One region of the Mesorhizobium sp. M0715 genome, then DNA from elsewhere that is predicted to be linked to it. Evidence: riboswitches for the same ligand, from Rfam matches in the RefSeq annotation. Region 1 holds a riboswitch; the other holds the start of a gene.
What was found. Region 1 has a riboswitch for S-adenosylmethionine ahead of NKI21_RS20625 (O-succinylhomoserine sulfhydrylase). Riboswitches for the same ligand answer to the same signal wherever they lie in the genome.
Positions count from the first base shown of each region.

Region 2: it holds a riboswitch for S-adenosylmethionine, as region 1 does, so the genes downstream of both, metX (homoserine O-acetyltransferase MetX) here and NKI21_RS20625 (O-succinylhomoserine sulfhydrylase) in region 1, are expected to answer to the same signal.

Region 1 covers NZ_JAMYPL010000018.1:6,989-14,548, reverse strand. The annotation lists gene araD1 (AraD1 family protein) at 1-399, shown strand, start outside; gene NKI21_RS20635 (ABC transporter substrate-binding protein) at 455-1,225, opposite strand; gene NKI21_RS20630 (2'-deoxycytidine 5'-triphosphate deaminase) at 1,323-2,417, opposite strand; SAM riboswitch at 2,556-2,633, shown strand; gene NKI21_RS20625 (O-succinylhomoserine sulfhydrylase) at 2,691-3,878, shown strand; gene NKI21_RS20620 (ceramide glucosyltransferase) at 3,884-5,035, opposite strand; gene apaG (Co2+/Mg2+ efflux facilitator ApaG/CorD) at 5,386-5,778, shown strand; gene NKI21_RS20610 (Hsp33 family molecular chaperone) at 5,826-6,857, opposite strand; gene argF (ornithine carbamoyltransferase) at 6,936-7,560, opposite strand, start outside.
Region 2 covers NZ_JAMYPL010000021.1:92,534-100,093, reverse strand. The annotation lists gene NKI21_RS23260 (glycosyltransferase family 2 protein) at 1-353, opposite strand, end outside; gene NKI21_RS23255 (Stf0 family sulfotransferase) at 517-1,371, opposite strand; gene metW (methionine biosynthesis protein MetW) at 1,320-1,934, opposite strand; gene metX (homoserine O-acetyltransferase MetX) at 1,993-3,162, opposite strand; SAM riboswitch at 3,277-3,354, opposite strand; gene hisC (histidinol-phosphate transaminase) at 3,491-4,600, shown strand; gene NKI21_RS23235 (prephenate/arogenate dehydrogenase family protein) at 4,607-5,542, shown strand; gene NKI21_RS23230 (sugar kinase) at 5,550-6,473, opposite strand; gene NKI21_RS23225 (DUF2125 domain-containing protein) at 6,481-7,479, opposite strand.

The sequences.
Region 1 (7,560 bases):
ACCGAGCGCGTGAACTATCTGTTCCTCGCCCATTCCAAGCTGCGCAACGCCTCGTTCGGTCCGGAAATCCTGATCGGCGACCTGCCGCCCGATATCCGCGGCACCTCGCGCATCGTGCGCGACAGCGAGGTGCTATGGGAAAAGCCGTTCCTGTCCGGTGAAGCGAACATGTCGCACACCATCGCCAATCTCGAGCATCACCATTTCAAATACGCGGCCTTCCGCCAGCCGGGCGACGTGCATGTGCATATGTTCGGTACGGCGACGCTGTCCTTCGCCGACGGCATCAAGACCGAGGCCGGCGATGTGTTCGAGATCGAGGCTGGGGACTTCGGCCTGCCGCTGCGCAACCCGCTGGAGATCGAGCTGCCCGTGAAGGTGGCTGTGAAGGCGCTTTGAGGTAGCACCCTCCCTTCTCCCCTTGTGGGAGAAGGAAGAGACGCTCTTCGACGTTTCAATAAATATCGAAGTCGAAATACTTGGCCTGAATCTTCTTGTAGGTGCCGTCGGCGACGATCGCGTCGATGGCCGCGTTGAGCTTGTCGCGCAGGGCCGTGTCTTCCAGGCGCACGGCAATGCCGGCTTGCGTTTCGGTGCCCTTGACGTCGCCGACCAGCTTGCAGCAGCCGTCGCTTGCCTTCTTCAGCCAGTCCATCAGCACGAACTTGTCCGAGATCACGGCGTCAAGGCGGCCGTTGGTCAAGTCGGTGATCGCCTCTTCCTGGGTCGGATAGAGTTTGGCCTCCGCGCCCGCCTTGCCATATTCATTCTGGGCATAGTCGGCCTGCGTGGTCGAAGCCTGGGCGCCGACCGTCTTGCCGGCAAGGGCCGCCGGTTCGGTCGAGGTCAGGTCGCTGTCCTTCGGCGCCACCAGGGCGAGCGGTGTCGTATAATATTTGTTGGTGAAGGCGACCTGCTTCTTGCGCTCCTCGGTGATGCTCATCGAGGCGATGATGGCGTCGAATTTCTTCGCCTGCAAAGCGGGAATGATGCCGTCCCAGTCCTGGGTGACGATTTCGCATTCGACCTTCATCTGCGCGCACAGCGCATTGGCGATGTCGATGTCGAAGCCTTCGACCTTGCCGTCAGCGGTAATGGTGTTGAACGGCGGATAGGCGCCCTCGGTGCCGATCTTGATTTTCTCCTGCGCCTGCGAAGGCGAGCCGGCCGCCATCACCAGTATGGCAGCGCCTGCCACCGATATGATCCATTTCGAAATCTGCATTTTCTTGGTTCCCCTTGAACGCCGGCAGCCTGACGACCAGCAAGGCAGCCAAGCATGGCGAGCCGGTACAGGCAAGTATTTTGCCTGACGGCGGCGCTCAGCGCGCGGCGCGGAAATGCTTGGACAGCTTCAGGCCCTGCGCCTGATAGTTGGAGCCGAGATCGGTGCCGTAGAGCGCCTGCGGCCGCTTCAGCATGTGCTCGTAGACCAGCCGGCCGACGATCTGACCATGGTCGAGAATGAACGGCACTTCGTGGCTGCGCACTTCCAGCACCGCCCGGCTGCCCGTGCCGCCAGACGCGGAATGGCCAAAGCCCGGATCGAAGAAGCCGGCATAGTGGACGCGGAACTCGCCGACCAGCGGATCGAAGGGCGTCATCTCGGCGGCGTAGAGCGGCGGTACGTGCACCGCCTCCTGGCTGACGAGGATGTAGAACTCGTCGGGATCGAGCACCAGTTCGCCGGCGCCGCTCTTGTGGATCGGCTCCCAGAAGTCGACGACTTCCTGGGCCGCGCGCTTGTCGACATCGACGAGGCCGGTGTGATGCTTGCCGCGATAGCCGACCAGACCGTTTTGGTCGCCGTTGAGGTCAATCGACAGCGCGATGCCGCCGCCGGAAATATTCGGCGGCTCGGTGGCGACCAGCGTCTGCGCGCGATGCAGGTCGTGCAGCTCGGCTTCCGAGAGCAGCGCATTGCCGGTGCGGAAGCGGATTTGCGACAGGCGCGAGCCGGTGCGCACGACGATCGGGAAGGTGCGCGGGCTGACTTCCAGAAAGAGCGGGCCATGATAGCCGGCGGCGATCTTGTCGAACTCGTGGCCGCGATCGGTCATGACGCGGGTGAAGATGTCGAGCCGTCCGGTCGAACTCTTCGGATTGGCCGAGGCCGAAATGTCCGCCGGCAGCGCCAGGCTTTCAAGCAAGGGCACGATGTAGACGCAGCCGGTCTCCAGCACCGCGCCCTCGGCAAGATTGATCTCGTGCAGTTGCAGCCGGTCGAGCTTTTCCGAAACCTTGTGGTTGGGGCCGGGCAGAAAGGAGGCGCGCACCCGCCAGGCCTTGTCGCCGAGCCTGAGATCGAGGCTGGCCGGCTGGATCTGGTCGGCGTCGAGCGCACGCGCCGACTTCAGCGCGCCGGACTGGAACAGCGCTGAAATGTCCTGATCGGGAAGAATGCCTGTCTGCCGCAAGGCTCCACTCCTAGGTCAGACGTTTTTCTTGTCGCAGGTTCTTGTCGCAAAACCGTGGAACACTTTTGCGGAACCTGCTTGGTACAAACCTCTTAATGAAGCCGGCAATTGACGCAAGCGCGGTGCGGGTCTAAAGGGTCGTTATCCCGTGGTGATTTGGCCGGTCGGCTTGCAGCCACGTTAAACAAGTCGCTAAAGGACCGTCGGGCCGCAAGGCCGTATGGACCGGTTGCGACTTTCGCGGCCGGTTTTTTTGTGTCTGGAAGAAGAGCGATGAGCACCAAGAAGCACAACTGGAAGCCTCAGACGGCACTCGTGCACAGCGGAACACTGCGTTCCGGTTTCGGCGAAACGTCGGAAGCGATCTACCTCACCCAGGGCTATGTCTACGAAACGGCGCAGGCCGCCGAGGCCCGTTTCAAGGGTGAGGAACCGGGCTTCATCTATTCGCGCTACGCCAATCCGACCGTCGACATGTTCGAAAAACGCATGTGCGCGCTCGAAGGCGCCGAAGACGCCCGCGCCACCGCGTCCGGCATGGCCGCGGTGACGGCCGCCCTTCTGTGCAGCGCCAAGGCCGGCGACCATATCGTGGCGGCGCGTGCGCTGTTCGGCTCCTGCCGCTGGGTGGTCGAGACGCTGGCGCCGAGATACGGCATCGAGGCGACGCTGGTCGACGGCACCGACATCGCCAATTGGGAAAAGGCGATCAAGCCGAACACCAAGCTGTTCTTCCTGGAAAGCCCGACCAATCCGACGCTGGAAGTGGTCGATATCGCCGCTGTCGCTTCGCTTGCCAATTCGATCGGCGCAAGGCTGATCGTCGACAATGTCTTCGCCACGCCCCTGCAGCAGAAGCCCTTGCAGCTCGGCGCCCATATCGTCGTCTATTCGGCGACCAAGCACATAGACGGCCAGGGGCGCTGTCTCGGCGGCGTGATCCTGTCGGACAAGAAGTGGATCGACGAGAACCTGCACGATTATTTCCGCCATACCGGCCCAAGCCTGTCGCCCTTCAACGCCTGGACGCTGCTGAAAGGCCTGGAAACACTGCCGCTGCGCGTGCGCCAGCAGACGGAAAGCGCGGGCAGGATCGCGGATTTCCTGGCCGAACGGCCGGAAATCGCCCGCGTCATCTATCCCGGCCGCGCCGACCACCCGCAGGCCGATATCGTCAAGAAGCAGATGTCGGGCGGCTCGACGCTGATCTGCCTGGACGTCAAGGGCGGCAAGCAGGCGGCCTTCGCCTTGCAGAACGCGCTCGACATCGTCTTGATCTCCAACAATCTCGGCGATGCCAAGAGCCTGATCACCCACCCGGCGACGACGACGCACAAGAATCTGAGCGACGAGGCGCGCGCCGAGCTCGGCATCGGGCCGGGCACGCTCCGGCTGTCGGTCGGGCTGGAAGACACCGACGATCTGCTTGAGGACATCGCGCAGGCGCTGAAGGCCAGGTAGGACCTTCAGGCGCCGGACGGCGTCTCCTCCAGTTCGGCCGTCTTGGTGCCGATGGTCATCGCGTTGCCGCGCCAGTCGACGGCGCCGCCAAGCCAGCCGCGCGCCCACAGCGCTGGCAGGATCAGGTCGCGCATCATGATCGCGGCCACCATGCGTGGCGACAGGTACCAGCCCTTGGACCAGGCCAGCGCGCACTCGGGAAGGTAGAAGGCTACCAGCACTGCAAGGGCGGTTGCCCAGAGGCTGAAGCCGGCACTGGCCGCGGCAATCAGCGCAAGCACCAGAGGCACCACGGCGCCGGTCAGGATTTCGGGTGCGAAGAACAGCGGGAAAGTGACGCGGCGCAGGCGCGCCCAACGGGCCTGACGCGACCAGATCTCGTCAAAAGAGCGCCGGCCAAGCGGCTGCTCGAAGGGGGCGGCGACGAGATTGACGCGCAGGCCGAGACCGTTCACCAGCTTGGTCGCGGCGGCATCCTCCGCGATCTCGGCGGCCAGCCCGCGGATGCCGCCATTGGCGTCGAGCATCGGCTTGTTCCAGAGCATGCTCTTGCCCTGGGCAAAGCCAAGGCCGAGCGCATCGCCGGCATATTGCCAGCGCGCCTGCAGCGTGTTGAGGAAAGCGCATTCGACCTCGGCCCAGAAGCCGGCCGGCCGCGAGCCGATCGGCGTCGAGCAGACAAGGCCGGTGCCGGGCCGCCAGGCAGCCATCAGATGCTGGATGTAGTCCCTCGGCATCAGCACGTTGGAATCGGCCAGGACGACCCAGTCGTGCCGCGCCGCCTCCCAGCCCTTGACGCAATTGTTGAGTTTCGGATTGGCGCTGATGCGGTCGTCGCCGACAAGCAGCCGGGCCGGCACTTTCGAAAACCGGACGATCGTCCTGTTTATCAATTTGACCACCGGATCGTCGGCATGGGCGACGCAGAAAATCAACTCGTAGCGCGGCCAGTCGAGCGAGAAGGCGCGCTCCAGCGTCTCCTGCGTGAACGGCTCGACGCCGCGCGACGGCACGACGATCGACACCGGCCGTCGCTTGCCGGCCGGCGCGGCAATGGCGCGGCGCCGTTTCAGACGCGAAGCGGCGAGCACGATGCTGGCGAGATTTGAGAGAATGAGGGCAGTTGAAAGCGTGGCGGCTATGAGAGTGAGTTCCATCGAGATCCGGTCACTCCAGGAAAACCGGTCCGCCAGAACAATCTGGCTGGCATGACGACCGATTCAACAATTCGACAGAGCGCCCGAGTCGCGCGGCACTGGTCGGCGCACACCATCATTGTCATGTGTCACTTAAATGACATTCTTTGCCGCCACCTGCGGTTCCGTCCGCAATGACAGGACGCGCACCGTTGACCAGCCCGCGTGGAGCGCCGAAAGTTCGACTTAGAGCCTGTTCCATCCCGATTGAACCGGGATGGGGCTCTATCTCTGTTTCTTTGAGCATGATCTTTTCTGAAAACCGGTTCCCACTTTTCAGGATCATGCTCTAGATTGTTTTGGAGCCGCTTATGTATAGCGCCGTCACGCGCAACATCGAAGTGCAGGTCAGGCCGTTCTATCTGGAGGACCGTTCGGATCCCTCGGAGAACCGCTATGTCTGGGGCTATCAGATAATGATCGACAATCAGTCGGACGATTTCGTGCAGCTTCTGTCGCGCTATTGGCACATCACCGACGGCACCGGCCGGGTCGAGGAAGTGCGCGGCCCCGGCGTGGTCGGCGACCAGCCCGAACTCAATCCCGGCGACAGCTACCAATACACGTCCGGTTGCCCGCTCTCGACACCATCCGGCATCATGGTCGGGCACTACACGATGCGCAACAAGCGGGGCGAGACGTTCGACATCGCCATTCCGGCGTTTTCGCTGGACCTGCCAGGGACGCGGCGGACGGTGAATTGATTTCGCCTCACCGGCCGCTCCGCGGCCGGTGAGGCGTGGTTTTTTCTCTACTGGGCCGCAAATTCCGCCGGATCGAAGTCATATTGCTTCGAGCAGAATTCGCAGGCGACGTGGATGCCGCCGTCCTCTGTACTGTCCTTGATCTCCTGCGCGGAAAAACCCTCGAGGATGCCGCGGATCTTGTCCTTGGAGCACGAGCACTGGTCGGCGACCGGAACGCCGCCGAAGACGCGCACGCCATGCTCGTGGAACAGCCTGTAGAGCAGCCGCTCGGCGCCGATCGTCGGGTCGATCAGTTCGGTCGGCTCGATCGTACCGAGCAGCGCCAGCAACTCCTGCCAGGAATTGTCGGCCCGATCGTGGATCTCCTCGCGCGGATCGCCATCGCCACCCGGCAGGTCCGGGACGCGCATGCGCTCGGGCGACTGCGGCAGGAACTGCGCCAGGATACCACCGGCGCGCCACTGCTCGCGGGCGCCGCCGGGACCGGGCGTCAAAAGCTTGGCCACCGACAGCCTGAGATCCGTCGGGATCTGCTCCGACTGACGAAAATAGGTGCGCGCAGCATCCTCCAGCGTCTCGCCGTCGAGCTGGACGATGCCCTGATAGCGCTGCGTGTGAGCGCCCTGGTCGATGGTCAGCGCCAGCACGCCGCTGCCGAGCAGCGTCTGCTGGGAGGTTTCGCCGGCCGCGACCAGCGCTTCCAGCCGGTCGGCATCGAAACGCGCATAGGCGCGCAATGCCGAGGGCGTGGAAAAATCCGCGACCAGCATGTCGACAGGCCCGTCGGTGCGGGTCTGCAGGATGAATTTGCCCTCGAACTTCAGCGAAGTGCCGAGCAGCACGGTCAGCACACAGGCCTCCGCCAGCAGGCGGGCGACCGGCTCGGGATAATCGTGGCGGCTGAGGATGGCGTCCAGCATCGGCCCGAGTTGGACCGTGCGGCCCCGCACATCGAGAGGGCCGACCTCGAACGGCACGACGTGATCGTCGCCGGCATAGCCGAATTCGCCGAGTTTGGGGTGATGTTCAGTCACTTGATAGGTTTCCAACATGACAAAGCTCCGGGGCGCGGCCATGCCGCCCTCCGGGGCGCATGCGTCGAAACGCGCTGTTTTTGCGTGATGGCCCGCAGATAGGCATCACACCTCCGGAGATCAAGCGCCGAGGCACCAGGCGAGCACGGCCTTCTGGGCATGGAGCCGGTTCTCGGCCTCGTCGAAGACCACCGAATGCGGTCCGTCGATGACCTCGTCGGTCACCTCCTCGCCACGATGCGCCGGCAGGCAGTGCATGAACAGCGCGTCCGGTTTGGCCCTGGCCATCAGCTTGGCGTTGACCTGGTAGGGCGAGAACACATTGTGGCCGCGGGCGCGATGCTCCTGGCCCATCGACACCCAGCAATCGGTGACGATGCAGTCGGCCTGATCGACGGCTTCCTCGGGCGAGCGGGTGAAGTGCAGCTTGCCGCCATGCGCCTGCGACCAGTCGATATGCTTCTGCGCCGGCTCACTGCCCTCGGGCACGGCGACGTTGAGGTTGAAGCGGAACCGGGCCGACGCCTCGATCAGCGAATGCAGCACATTGTTGCCGTCGCCGGTCCAGGCGATGGTCTTGCCGGCGACCGGACCGCGATGCTCCTCGAAGGTCATGATATCAGCCATCAGCTGGCAGGGATGGGTGTCATCGGTCAGTCCGTTGATCACCGGCACGGTGGCGTTCTCGGTCAGTTCCAGCAGCCGCTCATGCGAGGTGGTGCGGATCATGATCGCATCGACATAG
Region 2 (7,560 bases), on a different contig from region 1:
ACGTCGGAATCCATAAAGATGACGATATCTCCGTCCGATGCCAGCATGCCGTTGTTCTTCAGGTCGTAATATCGGCCGCCAGGGAAAGCCGTGAAGACGAGTTCGGCAACCTGACCGAGCTGCGGGGCCTCATTCGAAATCTCACGACGCAACGCATCCTCGTCCGACTCTGCTCCCCCGTGAGAAATAACGATCCTTGGTCGCACTAAACCGGTTGCTGAAACCGATGTGATTTCCCGAGCCAAGGCCTTCATCCCAACGCCGATCTCGTCCCAGTCGATCGATTTTGCATTCTCCATTTCGACGACGAGTGAATACGTTGGACGCTCTTGAGCCATATCTGAACCGATCAAGTTATTAGTGCCGATGTGGCTATAACGCTCTCGGCGGGCTGTCAAACCAGCGTGCAATAAGAATTTGTGCTCGTGATCGCCATGGACGGCGATGCGCTTTGATCAATAACATCGCATCTCTGGCGCCCCTGGATGCTTCGTGTTCTCGTACAATGCCGTTCGATCAGATCGAGAACCTTGAGCTCCTCTTTTTAAGAAAACCGCGACGGCAATTGTTGGCATGGAAGTTCGACGTGTCAGAATATTCCGCCAAGAACCGCTCTCTCCACTCCTCATTGATGGTGTCTCGTTGAATATCGAGGCCCGAATCGAGATCAGACCCGGGTTTCAAGACAAGCTTGGCGTCGACCAGAGATGCAGCCCTTTCAAGGCAGGTCCGTGGATGTTCAAGGAGTTCTTCGTATGTCAGTGATAGGAAGGACAATCCGTTTTTTGCAAACCAGACATCCCAGGCCAGATTTTCCAGGATGATTTTTTCAAGCGAGTCCGCGATTGCTTTGCCGTCGTAGCATGGTCTCTTCTGATCGGCCTCGGTAGAGCGGAACCGACCACTCTGACGAGCGCGGGTCCACGAAACTGCTTGACCAACGAGGTCCCCACGCGTCAACCGCATATAGCGCAGCTTTGGAAGGCTTGCGGGGAGATCCACGGTTTTGGCAACCTGTGAAAACTGGCTGGCAAACAGTTTGACCGCGTAAATCCCGGAGGGAGACCGCCCGTCCTTCAGTGCACGCAAAACCTGGGCACGGGGGTCGCGGGGATAGTTCGGCATTTCTAGAACACGGCGGCCCCCGAACCACTCGAGTGGGTTGCCAAGCCCGGTGGCTGCCATCAATCCGGCTAGGTGGTTGCTGCCGCTGCGCGGTGAGGTGCAGATGAGAATTCCGGCTTTCAACCCAGCCCGCATGTCCGGTGGGATTTCAACTGGCAGAGGGCGCCTACGAAAGAGATACATGGCGATCAATATTACCGTTTCAGCAAGAACACTGCCTGCTGGCCGAAGAAGTTCCAGAACCACCACGGCATCGACAGGCCGATCTTCTGCCCGGCAGCGTCGAGGGCGGTTGCCTTCTCGACTGTCGCGCCGAGTTCGTCGCACAGATTGACGAAATCGCGGATGGTGCAGAAGTGGATGTTGGGCGTGTCGTACCAGGAATAGGGCAGGTCCTTGGTCACCGGCATGCGGCCGTTGACGAACAGCGACAGGCGCACCCGCCAATGGCCGAAATTGGGGAAGGAGACGATGGCGCGGTTGCCGATCCTGAGCAGTTCGTCGAGCACCAGCTTCGGGTTGCGGGTGGCCTGCAGCGTCTGTGACAGGACGACGAAGTCAAAGCCCTTGTCGGGATAGAATTCGAGATCCTTGTCGGCATCGCCCTGGATGACCGAGAGGCCGCGCGCCACGCATTCGTTGACGCCGCGCTGCGACAGCTCGAGCCCACGGCCGTCGACCTGCTTGGTGTCCTGCAGCAATTCGAGCAGCGAGCCGTCGCCCGAGCCGACATCGAGCACGCGCGACTGTGGCGGGATGAGGTTGGCGACGACCTCGAGGTCGACGCGCTGGTCGCGGTTGACGCTCATGGCTTCGCCCCCTGCCTGGCGCACGATCCCGATCCGAAAAGCCTGCAATTTTTCGGGGTCATGCGCTGAGCCCTCTCGCCCGGGCCGCCGAGCCGATGAAGCCGTTTATGGCGGCAAACAGTTCCGGCTCGTCGAGCAGGAATGCGTCGTGGCCGCGGTCGGTTTCGATCTCGACGAAGGATACCGATGCGCCGGCGGCGTTGAGCGCATGCACGATCGAGCGGCTCTCCTCGGTCGGAAACAGCCAGTCCGAGGTGAAAGACACCAGGCAGAAGCGGGTTTTCGTTCCGGCGAAGGCATCGGCCAACCGGCCGCCATGGTCGGCGGCAAGGTCGAAATAGTCCATCGACCGCGTCATGTAGAGGTAGGAATTGGCGTCGAAGCGATCGACGAAGGTCATGCCCTGGTGGCGCAGATAGCTTTCGATCTGGAAGTCGGCGTCGAAGCCGAAGGTCAGCGCCTCGCGATCCTGCAGATTGCGGCCGAACTTGCGGTGCAGGGCGGCTTCCGACAGGTAAGTGATGTGGGCGGCCATGCGCGCCACCGCCAGGCCTTTTTCCGGGCGTTTGCCGTGCTCGAAATATTTGCCGCCATGCCAGTCCGGATCGGCCATGACAGCCTGGCGGCCAACCTCATGAAAGGCGATGTTCTGCGAGGAATGGCGCGCGCCGGTGGCGATCGGCAGCGCCGAGAAGACCCGCTCCGGATAGCTCGATGCCCATTCCAGCACCTGCATGCCGCCCATAGAGCCGCCGAGCACGCAGAACAGCTTTTCGATGCCGAAATGGTCGATCAGCATCTGCTGCGCCCGCACCATGTCGCGAATGGTGATGATGGGCAGGTCGAGCCCATAGGGCTTGCCGGTGGCGGGATTGGTCGAGGCCGGACCGGTGGACCCAAGGCAACCGCCGATGACGTTGGAGCAGATGACGAAGAAGCGATTGGTGTCGATGATCTTGCCGGGGCCGATCAGCACTTCCCACCAGCCAGGCTTGCCGGTCACCGGATTGGTGCTGGCGACGTGCTGGTCTCCGGTCAGTGCATGGCAGACGAGGATGGCGTTGGAGCGGGCATCGTTCAGCGTGCCGTAGGTCTGGTAGGCGATCTGGAACGGTGACAGCAGCGTGCCGGCGTCCAGCTTGAGCGGCTTGTCGGATCCAAAACGCAAAACCGGGCTCGACGGTTGGTCGACCTCGTTGTTGGTTTTGCGGGCACGCAGAACGGCCATGACATCCATCTCACACTTTGAGCCCACGCATCGCGCTTGTCGAAAGTCGATGCCGATCCGGGTGTCCGGCCGGCGCGGACAACAAAAAACCGGCATTGCGGTCGCAAAGCCGGTTACAGGATGCAAACGGCCCTTTAGCAAGTTGTTTAACGTGGCTGCAAGCCGACCGGCCAAATCACCACGGAAGTTCGCACCCCTTCTAGGGCTGTGGCGCGCCGGCGTCAACGACCAGCCTTGGGCGGTGGCTGTCGCCTCTCGACATTGCAGGCCACGGCTTGTATTTCCGCTGCGGCTTCCCTCAGGAAGCGTTCTCGACGGATTTTGCGACATGAGCCAGACACCGGACCAGGCACGTCCAACCCCGCGCGCGGGCATCATGGACATAGACGCCTATGTGCCGGGCAAGAGCACGGCGCCCGCGGGCGTCGCCAAGGTTCACAAGCTGTCCTCGAACGAGAATCCGCTAGGGCCCTCGCCGAAAGCGATCGAAGCCGCGCGCGAGATTGCCGGAAAGCTCGACGTCTATCCAGATGGCACCGCCAGGCGGCTGCGCGAAGCGATCGCCGAGGTGCATGGTCTCAACCCGCAGAACATCATTTGCTCCAACGGCTCCGACGAGATCCTCGGCCTGCTGGCGCAGACTTATCTGGCGCCCGGCGACGAGGCTGTCATCACCGAACACGCCTTCATGGTCTACAAGATCTACATCCAGTCGGCAGGTGCCGTTCCGGTGACGATCAAGGAAAGAGACGAGCGCGCCGATATCGACGCCATCCTCGCAGCCGTCACGCCGCGCACCAAGATCGTGTTCCTGGCCAATCCCAACAATCCGACCGGCACCTATGTGCCTTTCCAGGAGGTGCGCCGCCTGCATGGCGGCCTGCCCAGGCACGTGCTTCTGGTGCTAGACGCGGCCTATGCCGAATATGTCCGCCGCAACGACTATGAGGCCGGCATCGAGCTGGTCGGTGCTGCCCAGAACGTGGTGATGACCCGTACCTTCTCCAAGATCGGCCTCGGCGGAGCGCGGATCGGCTGGATGTATGCGCCGATGCATATCGTCGACGCCATCAACCGCGTGCGGGGTCCCTTCAACGTCAATGCGACGGCGATCGAGGCCGGTATCGCAGCCATCCGCGACCGCGCCCATGTCGAGCGCAGCGTGGCGCACAACGAGACCTGGCTGGCCTGGCTGAGCGAGGAATTCACAAAGCTCGGGCTGCGGGTAACGCCGAGCGTCGGCAATTTCGTCCTCGTTCATTTTCCTGACGATCAGAAGCATTCGGCGGCGGCGGCGGACGACTATCTGACGGCGCGCGGCTATATATTGCGGCGCGTTTCGGGCTATGGCTTTCCCAACGCGTTGCGCATGACCGTCGGCACCGAAGAAGCCAATCGCGGCGTTGTCGCCGCTCTCACGACATTTCTGAAAAGCTAGAACGCCATGACATCACCGATGTTTGAAAAGATCGCGCTGGTCGGCATCGGCCTGATCGGCTCGTCGCTGGCCCGCGTCATCCGCCGCGAGGGGCTGGCCCGTCACGTGGCCATATCAACGCGCAGTGCGGCGACGCTGGCGCGAGCCGAGGAACTCGGGCTCGGCGATAGCTATACCACCGATGCGAAAGAGGCGGTCCGCGATGCCGACCTAGTCGTCATTTCGGTGCCGGTCGGCTCATCCGGCGCGGTGGCCGAGGAAATCGCGCCGGCGCTGAAGAAGGGCGCGATCCTCACCGATGTCGGCTCGACCAAGGCGTCTGTCATCGCGCAGATGCAGCCTTATGTCCCTGAAGGCGTCCATTTCATTCCCGGCCACCCGCTGGCGGGCACGGAAAAATCCGGCCCCGACGCCGGCTTCGCCGACCTGTTCGACAATCGCTGGTGCATCTTCACGCCGCTGCCCGATACCGACGCGGACGCGCTGGAGCGGCTGTCGGAGTTCTGGCGCCGCTGCGGCGCCAACATCGATACCATGGACCCGCAGCATCACGACATGACGCTGGCCATCGTCTCGCACCTGCCGCACATCATCGCCTACAACATCGTCGGCACCGCCGACGATCTGCAGTCGGTGACCAAGTCCGAAGTGATCAAATATTCGGCTTCCGGCTTCCGCGACTTCACGCGTCTTGCCGCTTCCGATCCGACCATGTGGCGGGATGTGTGCCTGCACAACAAGGACGCCATCCTCGAAATGCTGGCGCGGTTCTCGGAAGATCTGGCGTCCCTGCAACGCGCGATCCGCTGGGGGGACGGCGAAAAACTCTTCGACCTGTTCACCCGCACCCGCGCTGTGCGCCGCTCGATCATCGAGGCCGGCCAGGACATCGACGTGCCCGATTTCGGTCGCCAGGCCGTCGAGCATCCCGCGAAGGGCTAAGTCAGTTTCAGGCTGGCCAGGTCTGCGCAACCATGGCCAGCGTCTCGGCCCGGTTCGGCGCACCAAGCCTGCCGCCGAAGCGCAGGCATTTGAGCGCGGCGGCCGCACTGGCAAAGCGCAAAGCCTGCTCGACCGGCATGGCTTCCGCCAGCCCGACGGCGAAGGCGCCGTGAAAGACATCGCCGGCGGCCAATGTGTCGATCGCCTTGATCTTCGGTGCCGCGACATGGCGCACGCAGCCTGCGCGACGGTCGTGCCACCAACTGCCCGCCGCGCCGCCTGTCACTGCGACAAAAGCGTCGGTGCGGCTGGCGAGATCGGCGCAAGCCGTTTCCGGATCGAGCGCCTGGCCGCAGACAATGCGCGCCGCCGTTTCCGAAGCGACGATGTGCGTGGCGAGCGGCAACAGCTGTTCCAGGATCTGCAACGGTGCGGTATCGGCATCGAGGATTGCCGGCCGGCCGAGGGCGCGCGCCGCTCTCAGGGCAAGGGCTGCCGCACCTGGCCAGCGGACATCGACCAGTACGGCGTCGAATGCCGTGAGGTCGGCGACCGGCAAGGCTTCGGGATCGGCCTGGGCAAGCCCGTCATAGAACGGCACGATGATGCGCTCGCCATACGCGTCGACCAGGATCGAGGCCAGCGCCGAGCGGGCGCCTCTGACGCGGCGCACAAAGGTGCAATCGACGCCTTCGGCCTTGATGCCGGCGATGAGCTGGTCGGCGACGGCATCGTCACCCGCGCTCGCCCACAGCGATACCTCGGCCCCCAGGCGATGCGCGGCGCAGGCAGCACTCGTGGCCATGCCCGAGGCGATCTGGACGCCGTCGGAGGCAATGAACTTGCCTTGATGCACGGGCAGCGTCTCGACGCGCAGGATGGTGTCCAGCGTCAAAGCGCCAACGCTCAGCAGCTTCACGGGTCTTGCCATCGCAGCGCTATTCCACCGGCTTGATCTTGCCCAGCGGAATGAAGCCGAGCGAGGCCTTGCCCCTGACCACCTTCAGCGGCATCGACGGTTCGTTGCCGAGCACCGCCAGGGCAGCAAAGCCCTGCTCGATCTGGCTTTTCTGCTCGGGTATGGCGGCGCCGAGAATGGCCGCCACCGCCTTCGGGTCCTTCAGCCTGATCATCAGATCGGCGTTGATCAGGCCCTCGGCATCGACCGAGAGCGGTCCCGAAACGGTGATGCGCGCCGTCCCCGACGACAGGTCGAGGTTGCGGATTTCGATCGCCTGGCCACGAAGGCTCTTCACCTGCGTGCCGATCAACGCGACACCGTTCTTCAGCGTGACGTCGCCACTGGCATCGAGCGCCGGAAGCACGCGCCCGCCAATTGCGTCGGGGTCGATCTCGAGATCGCCGAAACTGCCGAGATAGTCGATATCCTCACCGTTGGGCTGCAACTGACCCGATGCCTTGCCGGCGCTGAACAGTTGCACCGGATCGGTGTCGTCGGCCGGGTCGGTCTGGCCGGAAAGGCCCTCTGCCTCCAGCGAAATCCGCTGCGGCAGCGGCCACCACAATTTGAAATTGGCCTGCAGATTGTCCCAGTCTATCCACAGCGGCACCATGTCCGGAACGGAGGTCCTGAGCGGGCCGCGCAGATTGGCAACCGGCGACAGAGGCTGGATGATCTGGGCGGCTGCGTTGAAACTGCCGGCTGAAGCCGCAATGTTCTTGGCATCGTCCTCATAGGCGAGGTTGTCGCAGGAGACGGTAAAGCTCAAGGGATAGCCGCTGACCTGGAGATTGCCGCAGCCGGCCTCGACGCCATTCTTGTTGAGCGTGGCAACCGCCTTGTCGGCTTCGCTCCTGACGCGGTCAGCCAGATAGAACCAGCCGCCGCTGTAGAGGGCGAACAGCACGACGATGAATGCTGCAAGCCAGACCACACGGCGACGTTTGTTCGGCTGGCGTTCGTCACTTGACGTCATGCTTTGGCTCTCGTTAACGCATGGGTGTTGCGGACGGGTAGGCGATTCCGCCAGGTAGACAGACGAATAGTTAGACGGGAC